DNA from 3 places in the Pandoraea morbifera genome. Region 2 is predicted to be linked to each of the others. Evidence: predicted binding sites of a transcription regulator. Region 2 holds the regulator's gene; each other region holds the start of a gene.

Region 1 (4,174 bases), on a different contig from region 2:
ACGTCACTAATAACCACGGCGTAGTGCGCGTTAGGGATGGCCGCCAATGCCGCGGCGCCCATCGTGTGCCAGTCAACGGCGAACCCTTCTAGCTGGAAGCGCTCCACCATCGACTCACCCATAATCGGGTCGTCCTCAACGAGGCATATCTTCGGGGCGTTCATGAGGGTTCTCCATTGCGCAACGGCAATATGACTTCAAATGACGTGTCGGACTCATCACTCAATACCGCTATCGTTCCACCGAGCTGCGTGACTATCTGGTAGCTAACCCAAAGCCCAATACCGTACGAGCGCACGCCTTTTGGGCTTTGGCTTGGCCAGTACGGCTCAAACAAGCTCGTCACCATTTCCTCGGGAATCTGCTCGCCGGTGTTGGCTATCTCGATACGCAACGTCGACGCCTTCACGGCCGCGCGGCAGGAGACCCGTCCGTTCACAGGGACAGCCTTCATCGCATTCAGGAGCAGGTTCAGAACTAGCTGGCGAACCAGGTGGGACGGTACGTTGACGCTCTCAGTTGGAACGTGCCACTGAAGTGCTACGCGCTTAGTGAGGACCTGAGGTTGCACGAGCAGCCTTAGGTCGTCCCAATCCGACGGTGCGGTCGTCGGTGAGTCGAGACGAGCCTCGAACAACAGGGCTCCGACCGTTGCGCGAATCTGAGCCAGACCACGCTCCAGCAACGCCAGCGTGCGCTGCGTCAGTCCGTCTGGCTGCCCGTGCTTCCCGAGGGTGTCGACCGCGTTAATCAGCCCGCCGAGTGGGTTATTGATTTCATGGGCGATACCTGCGGCAACGCGTCCCACCGCAGCCAATCGCTCGGAGACAACCATTTCGCGCTCAAGCTGGCGCTTCTCGGCTAGCTCATCGAGCATGTCTCTAAAGCTGGCGGAGAGCCGGCCAATCTCATCACGACCGTGTGCTACAACTTCGTCTTTGAGCACCTCGGGTTCGGTCGTGTGAACCCGGCCAAGCGCATTGGAGAGTCGATGGAGCGGCCGGGCGATACGTGCGCCCCAAAGCCAACTCAACGGAATCAGTAGCAGAAATCCTGCTGCGTTAAGCACCGCAATTCGAATAAACAGTGTGCCGAGACTGCCTCGAAGCGTTCCCGTGTCGTAAGTGGCGACAACGAAGCCAAGCGGCGTGTTGTCTTCTGCCAGCACAGCTCGGGCGCCAACAATAGGGTCGTGACTGAAGATGCCTGGGTATTGGAAGTAGAAGTCGAGCGGACTGGCGCGTAGTGCGGCAATGGCCGACGAGATGGCGTGCCCCATGTCGTCGGACTTCGTTAGCGTCACATACTGTCGCGGCTCACTCGCGGCATAGACCTTACCGTTTGCATCGAAGACGACAACCGCCGTCAGTGGGTCGTCGGGTTGCTTCGCGGCGACCGGCGTGCGCACAAACTCATAGACGCGGAAAAGGTCGTCCCTGACCAGTGATTCACGAACTGCGATGGCAGTGGCATTGGTGAGACTTCTGGCGCCATCCACAACGTTGTGCCGAGCATCCGCAAGAGCCAACCCAAGGAGCACCGCCGTGACAGCACACTCGGTCAGGAAGATTGCCGCAGCGAGTGCGAGCGGAATCTTGTAGCGATAACTGACGTTCTCTAGCATCGCAGGCTCACGTCGGCATCGTGTCGGAAATCCGCACGAGGCTTCGAATGCCGTCAAACAACCGGTCGTCGCCAATGACGAAGCGGTCCAGGTTCAGGTGCTCAAGAAGCTCTCGCCCATCGGCGCTCTCCGGCATCGCGAGCAATGCCAACTGGATGCGAGCGAAGGTTTCCATCGACAGCCCCTTACGCGCCACCAGTGGAGGAAAGCCGTAGGCCGGCGATTTCCATGCGACGCGAACCCCCGACACCGAATCCGGCAACTGTTTGGCCATTGTGTCGAAGACGTACCCATCGATTTCGCCAGCTGATGCGAGTCCTGTTGATACGGCTTCAGCGACTTTCCGATGCGCGAACGTGAAGAACGTGCGACTAAAAAAGCTCCGTGGGTCGAGACTGTTTCGAATCAACTCGGTGCGCGGGACCAGATACCCCGAGTTCGATTGCGGGTCGCTGTAAGCAAACACCTTCCCTCGCAGCTCAGTGATGCTCGATATGTCTTGCTGGGATTTGGGAACGATGAGGTACGACTGGTAGAGCGGGCGCCCCTTGTACTGCGGTATTGCGAGCAGCTTCATGCGGTCAGTGTGAGTGACATATGGGTATCCACATACCCACGCCACATCGAGTTGGTCGGCCAGGAGCATTTCGGTGATTTCACCGTAACTGCCTCGTTGAACAAACTGGACCTCTTGCTCGAGATGAGACTCCAGATGCGCGCGCCACTTCGAGAGAAGCCGCACTTGATTGTCGAGGAAGACAGCTGTCGTTCCAAACAATACTTTTTGCTGCGGAGCAGCAAGCGCAGAGCGAACAGCTCCGCACGCGGCGAGGCCGACGCCAGCCCCAACAGCGTGAATCAACGTCCGTCGGGTGTTACTGAACGGTAACCCGGACATTGCTTTGTCCCCTCTTCCCGTTACCTCCTGGAAACATATAACGATGTTTCTGGGGGCATCGAATTATTGGACCCCATGCCGCATCGGCTTCGGTCTCGTGTGGCATGGAGTTTGCCTTTCTCCTCTCGATAGTACTGGTTGCCCGAAGGGGTATCAAGGAGGAGGCATGTCCGATAAGAACTTAACGCGCCGCACATTTCTCAAGCTCAGCGGTGGGAGTGTCGCAGTAACCGCTGTAGGCATTGCACAGCCAGCATCAGCCGCCCCGGCCGCAGCGCCGGATACCAGTCATACGGTTCTTCCCTATCCGCGAAAACCCTTGGGCACTGCGGGGCAGATTGTTCAGGGCACACCGCTCCAATTCAGTTATCCCGACGCATCTTCGCCGTGTCTTGCTATCAAGCTCGGCGTGCCCGCGCCCGGAGGCGTCGGGCCGAATCAGGACATCGTCGCGTACAGCATGATGTGCACGCACATGGGCTGCCCGGTCGCTTACGACGCAGGGACAAACACCTTCAAGTGTGGGTGTCACTACAGCATGTTTGATGCGGAAAAAGGCGGACAAATGATTGCCGGTCAGGCGACGGAGAATCTGCCGCGAATTCATCTCACCTACGACGATAAGAGCGGCCGTATCACTGCCACGGGTGTTGAGGGCATGTTGTACGGTCGGCAGGCGAACGTCCTGTAACGGAGGAGTCATGAACAACAACGGTGACCGCATTACGCTGCCGCCCCCGAGCGCGCAACGTACCAACATGACTTGCCACTTCTGCATCGTGGGGTGTGGCTATCACGTCTACAAGTGGCCGGAAGGGACCGAGGGAGGCCGAGCGCCAGGAGAAAACGCGCTTGGCGTCGACTTCCGAAAACAGGTGCCACCACTATCGCTGACGCTTACGCCCGCGATGACCAACGTCGTGAGCGACGCAAACGGTGCTCGCTACAACGTCATGATTGTCCCGGACAAGGAGTGCGTGGTTAATAGCGGGCTCAGTTCTACGCGTGGCGGCAAGATGGCCATGTACATGTACAACCCATACGGCTCCACGCGTGACCGGCTTCTCAACCCGCGCCTCTATGTCGGTGACCAGTGGGTAGACACGAACTGGGACCGCGCGATGAAGATTTATGCCGGCCTGCTCAAGCGCACTCTGGATAAAGATGGCCCAAGCGGCGTGGTGTTCTCGGCATTCGACCACGGCGGTGCCGGCGGTGGCTTTGAGAACACCTGGGCGACGGGAAAGCTGATGTTCACGGCAATTCAGACGCCGATGGTGCGTATCCACAATCGGCCGGCCTACAACTCTGAGTGCCACGCCACCCGCGAAATGGGCATTGGTGAGCTGAACAATTCCTACGAGGATGCAGAGCTCGCGGACGTTCTGATGTCGATTGGCAATAACGCATACGAGACCCAGACGAACTACTTCCTCAATCATTGGGTACTCAATCTCCAAGGTGGAACGCTCGACAAGAAGAAGCAGCATTTCGCTGGCGAAGCTACACCGGCCACGAAGATTATTTTCGTCGACCCTCGTCGCTCGCCGACCATTGCTATCGCGGAGCAGGTCGCTGGCGCAGATAACGTGCTTCATCTGGACATCCAGCCGGGGACGGACGTTGCGCTCTTCAACGGGCTGTTCACTTAC
Region 2 (4,174 bases):
GACGTGAAAAGCGGCGAAGTCGTGGGATTGCTCGGCCCCAACGGCGCGGGCAAGACGACCTCGTTCTACATGATCGTGGGGCTCGTGCCCGCCGACGACGGCGAAATCCAGCTCGATGGCAACCTGATCAGCGAATTGCCGATTCACGAGCGCGCCCGCATGGGGGTCTCGTACCTGCCGCAGGAAGCGTCGGTGTTTCGCAAGCTTACGGTCGAGGACAATATTCGCGCCGTGCTCGAACTACAGGTCGACGCCCAGGGCAAGCCGCTCAAGCGCGACGAGATCGAGCGACGCATCGAAGCCCTGCTCGACGAGCTCCAGGTGAGCCATCTGCGCGAGAATCCGGCCATGTCGCTCTCCGGCGGCGAACGCCGCCGCGTGGAAATCGCCCGGGCGCTGGCAACGCAACCGCGCTTCATCCTGCTCGACGAGCCGTTTGCCGGCGTCGATCCGATCGCCGTGCTGGAAATCCAGCGAATCGTGCGTTTTCTGAAAGATCGGGGCATCGGTGTCCTGATCACCGACCATAACGTGCGGGAAACGCTCGGTATCTGCGATCACGCCTACATCATTAGCGAAGGCTCGGTGCTCGCCGCAGGCACCCCCGATCAGATCGTGGCCGACGAGAGCGTCCGGCGCGTGTATCTGGGCGAGAATTTCCGGATGTAAAGCAAATTTTTCGCATGTAAACCCTGCCACCGATAGGGCGCCGGGCCGGTTCCGCTGGCGTGACAAAGCCTCTACAATGAAGGCGAGACACGCTATGAAACCGACTCTTCAACTCCGCACCTCGCAGCACCTGACCCTCACGCCGCAGTTGCAGCAATCCATCCGGTTGTTGCAACTGTCGACGCTCGAACTTCAGCAGGAAGTCGAGCACGCCCTCACCCAGAACCCGATGCTCGAACGCGAGGACGACTGGCTCGCGGGCTCGGTACGTGTCGGCACGGACGGGTCGCTGCGCAACGAGCGCGGCACGTCGGCGAGCAGCGGCAGCGAAGGCCCCGAGTCGGCCAACGGCCATGACGAAACCCGCGAGCTCGACGGCCAGACCCGCTTCGACGACAGCAACCAGGACAGCGGCAGCGATTGGAGTCTTAACGATTTCGCCCGCTCGGGCAGCGCCTCAGACGACGACGACAACGCGCGTCCGCAGTTGCATGTCGATCACCCCAACCTTCGCGAACACCTGCTCGCGCAGTTGCGCCTGACCAAGGCCGGGCCGCGCGATCGCGCGCTCGTCGAATTCCTGATCGAATCGCTCGACGAAGACGGCTACCTCGGTACCATGCTCGACGAAATCCAGGCGGACATGCCGGAAGAGCTGGCGCTCGAGACCGAAGAGATCAACGCGGCGCTCGCGCTGCTGCAGAGCTTCGATCCGGCCGGTGTGGGCGCGCGTACGCCGTCCGAATGCCTGCGTCTGCAGTTGCAGCGCCTTCCGCCAAGCAGCGTGCGCACGCTCTCGCTACGCATCGTCTCGGATCACCTGGAACTGCTCGCCGCACGCGATTACACGCGTCTGCGTCGCCTGCTCGGCGTGAGCGAGGACAGTCTGCGCGCGGCGCATCACCTGATTCGCTCGCTCGACCCGTTCCCCGGCGCGGCCTATGGCTCGCCGCAGGCCGATTACGTGGTGCCCGACGTGCTGGTGCGCAAGCAGGGCAGCAACTGGATCGCCGAACTCAATCCCGAGGTCATGCCGCGACTGCGCATCAACGAGATGTACGCGCGAATTCTGCGAAACAACCGCAACGATCCGGGCACCGGCAATCTGCAGCAGCAGCTCCAGGAAGCCCGATGGCTGATCAAGAACATCCAGCAACGGTTCGACACGATCCTGCGTGTCGCGCAGGCGATCGTCGAGCGACAGAAGAACTTCTTCACGCATGGCGAAATCGGCATGCGGCCCTTGGTTTTACGCGAGATTGCTGATACGCTGGGTTTACATGAATCCACGATTTCACGGGTGACAACCAGTAAGTACATGCTCACTCCATTCGGGACTTTCGAGCTCAAGTACTTCTTTGGTTCGCACGTGGCCACGGAAGCGGGCGGCGCAGCGTCATCGACGGCCATCCGCGCACTCATCAAGCAACTCATAGGAGCAGAAGACCCGCAGAGCCCCCTTTCCGACAGCCGTATCGCGGAACTGCTGGCAGAGCAAGGGTTCGTGGTGGCGCGGCGCACTGTCGCGAAGTACCGCGAGGCCATGCGAATCCCCGCAGTCAACTTGCGCAAATCTTTGTAGTACGGTCCTGGTGCGCCATGTTGGCTCGCTGGGGCGTTACGCCGCAGTGCGACATTGCGTCACGCCAATGGCTCTCATCAGCCGGCGTCGCTCGTGACGCGGCCTGCACTTCGGCATTTCAGCAAGGAGAGCAGCTATGAATCTGAAGATCAGTGGACATCATCTCGAACTCACGCCGTCGCTGCGCGAATTCGTCGTCAACAAGCTCGAACGCGTGTTGAGGCACTTCGATCAGCTCATCGGCGCCGAGGTGATCCTCTCTGTCGACAAGACCAAGGAGAAGACCGGGCGCCAGATCGCCAGCATCACGGTGTATCTCAAGGGCAAGGAAATTTTCGTCGAGAAGTGTGACGAGAATATGTACGCTGCCATCGACAAGCTGATCGACATGCTCGACCGCAAGGTAATGCAATACAAGGACAAGGTTCAGGATCACGGCCGCGAGGCACTCAAGCACCAGCAACCTCCAGAGGCGGAACCGCTGCAATAAGTCCATCCGGGAGAGGTCGTCGCATTGACCGACACTGACGAGAAGCCGCACGGAACCTCACGCGCGAACCTACGTCTGTCATAAGTCTGGCATCACCCACCGCGGGGCCGTTGAACGGCCCCTTTTGTATGGTCCCGACGAGTTCCGCGCGTTGGCGCGGGCGCAGCGACGGGTGGTCTATAATGCGAGGTCAATCGGGGGTTGGAGGGCGACTACGCGTTCGCCCGTATTACAAGATGAATCGTTTAGTCAAACTCTTACCTGCGTCCAACATCCTGCTTGGACTGTCCGTCACCAGCAAGAAGCGCGTCTTCGAGCAAGCCGGGCTGCTCTTCGAGAGCAATGCCGGGCTCACGCGCGCGCTTGTCACCGACAATCTGTTTGCGCGCGAGCGTCTGGGCTCGACCGGGCTGGGGGAAGGCGTGGCGATTCCGCACGGCCGGATCAAGGGCCTGAAGCATCCGATGGCCGCCTTCGTGCGCCTGGCCGACCCGATTCCGTTCGAAGCCCCCGACGGCCAGCCCGTCTCCCTGCTCTTCTTCCTCCTGGTTCCGGAACAGGCAACCCAGCAGCATCTCGAGATTCTGTCCGAAATTGCCCAGTTGCTCTCCGATCGCTCGATGCGCGAGACATTGACCACGGCGCCCGACGCCGAAGTCATTCACGCCGCGCTCGCGAACTGGCAGCCCTGAGCCCGCAAGGGCTCGCCGATTTCCGCCGATATTCACGGGTATCGCCGCAAAGACAGACGAATTCCGTAGCTCCCACACCCAACCGAACGAGGCGACGCGGTGGAACTGACCGGCATCAACGCGCAGAGCATATTCGACGACAACGCGGCCACGCTGCGCCTGTCGTGGCTGACCGGCCATGAGGGATGGGAGCGCGGCTTCACGCCCGAAAGCGTGGCTACCGCGACCTCCAGCGCGGACCTCGTGGGTCACCTGAACCTCATTCACCCGAACCGGATCCAGGTGCTCGGCGAGGCCGAACTGCGCTATTACCAGCGCCTGACCGACGAGAACCGCAAACGCCACATGGGCGAAGTCATCGCCCTGGAACCGCCGTTCCTGGTCGTCGCTGACGGCCTCGAAGCGCCGCCCGACCTGGTGCTGCGCTGTACCCGTTCCTCGACCCCGCTGTTCACCACGCCAATGTCGACGGCAGCCGTCATCGACAGCCTGCGGCTGTATATTTCGCGCGTGTTCGCGCCGCGATGCACCATGCACGGCGTATTTATCGACATTTTGGGCATGGGCGTGCTGCTGACCGGCGACTCCGGCCTGGGCAAGAGCGAGCTCGGCCTGGAACTGATCAGCCGGGGTCACGGGCTGGTCGCCGACGATGCCGTCGATTTCGTGCGTCTCGGCCCGGACTTCGTGGAAGGCCGCTGTCCGCCCTTGCTGCAGAACCTGCTCGAAGTGCGCGGTCTG
Region 3 (4,174 bases), on a different contig from region 2:
ACCAGTTGCGTGGGCACCACCGGGTTCACGAGCGCCGGATCGCCCCCTTGCGCGGCAATCGCATCACGCAGACCGGCGAGGTCGACGAGCGCTGTCTGCCCAAGAATGTCGTGGCAGACCACACGGGCGGGAAACCACGGAAAGTCGAGGTCGCGGCGTCGCTCGATCAGTTGCCTGAGCGACTCGGCCAGCGTGGCCGGATCGCACCGGCGCACGAGGTTCTCGGCGAGCACGCGCGACGTGTAGGGCAAGGTGTCGTAGGCGCCCGGCGCGATGGCCTCGACGGCAGCGCGGGCGTCGAAGTAATCAAGCGACGTGCCGGGCAGCGATTTGCGGTATTCGGTGTTCATGGACGGCTCAGCGTTGCTCGATCGGTACGAACTTCTGATCTTCCGGACCGGTGTAGTTGGCGCTCGGGCGAATGATCTTGTTGTCGATGCGCTGCTCGATGATGTGTGCGCTCCAACCCGACGTACGGGCGATCACGAACAGCGGCGTGAACATCGCGGTCGGCACGCCCATCATGTGATAGCTCACGGCGCTGAACCAGTCGAGGTTCGGGAACATCTTCTTGACGTCCCACATGACCGACTCCAGACGCTCGGCGATGTCGTACATGGCCGTGTTCTGCTGATCTTTCGACAACTGATGCGCGACTTCCTTGATGACCTTGTTGCGCGGGTCGCTTACCGTATAGACGGGGTGACCGAAGCCGATGATCACTTCCTTGTTCTCGACGCGCTTGCGGATGTCGGCCTCGGCCTCGTCCGGCGAGTCGTAACGCTTCTGCACTTCGAACGCCACTTCGTTGGCGCCGCCGTGCTTCGGACCGCGTAGCGCACCGATGGCGCCGGTAATGGCCGAGTGCATGTCGGAACCCGTGCCCGCGATCACGCGTGCGGTGAAGGTCGACGCGTTGAACTCATGCTCGGCGTACAGAATCAGCGAGGTGTGCATCGCGCGCACCCACTGGTCGGACGGTTTCCGACCGTGCAGCAGATGCAGGAAGTGGCCCCCGATGCTGTCGTCGTCGGTCTCGACGTCGATGCGCACGCCATTCTGGCTGTAGTGGAACCAGTACAGGAGCATCGAGCCCAGGCTCGCCATGAGGCGATCGGCGATGTCGCGCGCCCCCGGAATGTTGTGATCGTCCTTTTCGGGCAGCACGGTGCCGAGCACGGACACGCCAGTGCGCATCACGTCCATCGGGTGCGCGGCGGCGGGCACGGCCTCGAGGGCTTCCTTCACTGCGGCCGGCAGGCCACGCAGCGATTTGAGCTTGGCCTTGTAGCCGCGCAGTTCGGCCACCGTCGGCAGCTTGCCGTAGACCAGCAGATAGGCGATCTCCTCAAACTCCGAGGTCTGCGCCAGATCCAGGATGTCATAGCCGCGATAGTGCAGATCGTTGCCCGAGCGGCCCACCGTACACAAGGCGGTGTTGCCGGCGGTCACGCCCGACAGGGCGACGGATTTCTTGGGCTTGAAGCCGGTGGCAGTCGTCTCGCTCATGCTCATTCCTCCAGATCAGGGATTCGGTTATTTCTGTTGCGCGAACAACGCGTCGAGCTTCTGCTCGTACGCGTGATAGCCGATGCTCTCATAGAGCTCGGCGCGGGTTTGCATGGTGTCGAGCACGGCCTTTTGCGTGCCGTCACGACGAATCGTGTGGTACACGTTCTCGGCCGCCTTGTTCATGGCGCGGAACGCCGACAACGGATACAGCACCAGCCCGACCTGCGCGCTCCTGAGCTCTTCCACGGTGAAGAGCGGCGTCGAGCCGAACTCGGTGATGTTGGCGAGCACCGGCACTTTCACCGCATCAGCGAACTGGCGATACATCGGCAGTTCCGTCATCGCTTCCGGGAAGATCATGTCGGCGCCGGCTTCCACACAGGCACAAGCGCGATCGATGGCCGCCTGCAAGCCTTCCACGGCCAACGCATCCGTACGCGCCATGATGACGAAGTTCTCATCGGTGCGCGCGTCGACCGCGGCCTTGATGCGATCGACCATCTCCTGCTGCGTCACGATCGCCTTGCCCGGACGGTGGCCGCAACGCTTCGCGCCGACCTGATCCTCGATGTGCATGGCGCCGGCGCCGAATTTGATGAGCGACTGCACGGTACGTGCAATGTTGAACGCCGACGGACCGAACCCGGTGTCGACATCGACCAGCAGCGGCAGGTCGCAGACGTCCGTGATGCGGCGCACGTCGGTCAGCACGTCGTCGAGCGTGGAGATGCCCAGGTCGGGCAACCCGAGCGAGCCTGCCGCAACGCCGCCGCCAGACAGATAAATCGCCTTGAAGCCGGCCGCCTTGGCCAGCAGGGCGTGATTGGCGTTGATCGCACCGACAACCTGCAACGGTTGCTCGGTCTTGACGGCCTCGCGGAAGGCGGCGCCGGCCGAACGAATGGTTTGCGTCACTTGAATCCCTCGGTCGTGTCATGCGCGACGATCGGTCGGAGCCCGCCGGATCGCGCTGGGTTGAAATGCGGTGGTTCTCTTAAGCAATGGGCGTGCCAGGCGCCGGAGAACGCCGATCGCGCCGGGCGCCGCACGCGGCGCACCAGCACCTAACGTATTCATTTATCGACGGAAATTCTTCGCGCATGTGACGTTTGCGTCAAGCCGAACTTCGTGCGCCGCGTCATCATCGCGTCGCATGTCGTTTCAATTTGAAACACAAAATGAAACGCCTAATCTCAATATGCTACGATTATCGGCATTCCACGCGCCGAGGCTGACGCGATGTCCTAGCGTTTTCCACAAGTCACACCATGCCGAAACCGAACGCCGCCGAACTGCCCGCCCGTGTGCCGATCCCACTGTCCTCCCCCGGCGGGCTGCCGCGCGCCGCGCTTGCCCAGTCGACCGTCACCGCCGTCAGGAAACCGGTGATCTGGGCGGTGGGCATCAGCAAGCTCGGCGAACTTTATCGCGACATCGTGCCCGATTACGCGGCCGTTGCCGACGTCCAGATCATCGATAAAGGCTACGAAGCCGTGATCGACGCGCTGGCGCAGTTGCCTGCGGGCAGTGTCGACGGCATCGTCGCGGCGGGCTCGAACGGCGCGTTCCTGCGCGAGCGCGTCGCACTGCCCGTGGTGCTTGTCAAGGTCACCGGCTTCGATGTCATGCACGCGCTCGCCCGAGCGCGCCGCGCATTGCCCTCGCCGTCACCCGCCTCGCGCATCGCGCTGGTGTCGTACGCGCGCCCGGCCGCCGAGTTCGAACGCTTCAAGAGCGCGTTTCATCTCGACATCCCGCAGCATGCCTATCACGACGCGCATGACGCCGAAGATCTCGTGCACCGACTGCGCGACGAAGGCGTCGAGGTCATCGTCGGCCCCGGCCTGGTGACCGAACTGGCCGAGCGCGCAGGGCTCACGGGCGTGTTTCTGTATTCGCAGGACTCGGTGCGCGCGGCGTTCGACACGTCGCTCGAAGTCGCGCGCTTCGGACGTATCGAAGCGCAGCGGCGCGAGCGTCTCGACACCGTGCTCCGGCATCTGCACGAAGGCGTGGCTGCCGTCGACCTCGATGGCCGGGTGGAGGCGATCAACGCGTCGATGGCCGGCATGCTAGGCGTGAACGCGACCGACGCCGTCGGCCGCCCGCTCGACGCCATCGCGCCCGCGCTGGACATTTCGCGCACCCTGGAGAGCGCGAGCGCCGAACTCGAGGCGATCGTCTCGATGGCGGGCAAGACGTGGGTCGTCAACCGTATCCCGCTGCTCGATCAGGGAACGCTCACGGGCGCACTGCTCACGTGCCAGGACTCGCAGGCGTTTGCGCGTGTGGACCGCTCGCTGCGCTCGCGTCACCGCCCGCGGCACCTGGTGGCACGCTATCGGCTCGACGACCTGATCGGCGACTCGGTTGCGATGACGCAGGTACGTGCGCTGGCGCGTCGCTATGCGCAAACGGATTCGACCGTACTCGTGCATGGCGAGAGCGGCACCGGCAAGGAATTGCTGGCGCAGGGCATTCACAACGCCAGTCGACGACGCGACTACCCCTTCGTGGCGATCAATTGCGCGGCATTTCCCGAGACCCTGCTCGAGAGCGAGCTCTTCGGCTATGAAGACGGAGCGTTCTCCGGCGCGCGGCGCGGCGGCAAGGCCGGCCTGTTCGAGACGGCTCACAACGGCACGATCTTTCTCGATGAAAT

The links. The regulator sigma-54, encoded in region 2, starts transcription at its own class of promoters, with help from an activator protein. The targets are predictions, from matches to a motif close to TGGCANGNAANCTGCTTT.
Region 1: the regulator sigma-54 is predicted to act here: its motif matches at 2,623-2,640, upstream of PMO31116_RS19290 (arsenate reductase (azurin) small subunit).
Region 3: the regulator sigma-54 is predicted to act here: its motif matches at 2,508-2,525, upstream of prpB (methylisocitrate lyase).

What each region holds. Positions count from the first base shown of each region.
Region 1 covers NZ_CABPSD010000013.1:111,752-115,925, reverse strand. Annotated here, with positions in the region: gene PMO31116_RS19305 (sigma-54-dependent transcriptional regulator) at 1-164, opposite strand, end outside; gene PMO31116_RS19300 (sensor histidine kinase) at 161-1,624, opposite strand; gene PMO31116_RS19295 (substrate-binding domain-containing protein) at 1,632-2,522, opposite strand; gene PMO31116_RS19290 (arsenate reductase (azurin) small subunit) at 2,689-3,213, shown strand; gene PMO31116_RS19285 (arsenate reductase (azurin) large subunit) at 3,224-4,174, shown strand, end outside.
Region 2 covers NZ_CABPSD010000002.1:419,397-423,570, forward strand. Annotated here, with positions in the region: gene lptB (LPS export ABC transporter ATP-binding protein) at 1-669, shown strand, start outside; gene PMO31116_RS05325 (RNA polymerase factor sigma-54) at 764-2,251, shown strand; gene hpf (ribosome hibernation-promoting factor, HPF/YfiA family) at 2,388-2,741, shown strand; gene ptsN (PTS IIA-like nitrogen regulatory protein PtsN) at 2,978-3,433, shown strand; gene hprK (HPr(Ser) kinase/phosphatase) at 3,533-4,174, shown strand, end outside.
Region 3 covers NZ_CABPSD010000007.1:187,853-192,026, reverse strand. Annotated here, with positions in the region: gene acnD (Fe/S-dependent 2-methylisocitrate dehydratase AcnD) at 1-350, opposite strand, end outside; gene prpC (bifunctional 2-methylcitrate synthase/citrate synthase) at 358-1,509, opposite strand; gene prpB (methylisocitrate lyase) at 1,537-2,427, opposite strand; gene prpR (propionate catabolism operon regulatory protein PrpR) at 2,781-4,174, shown strand, end outside.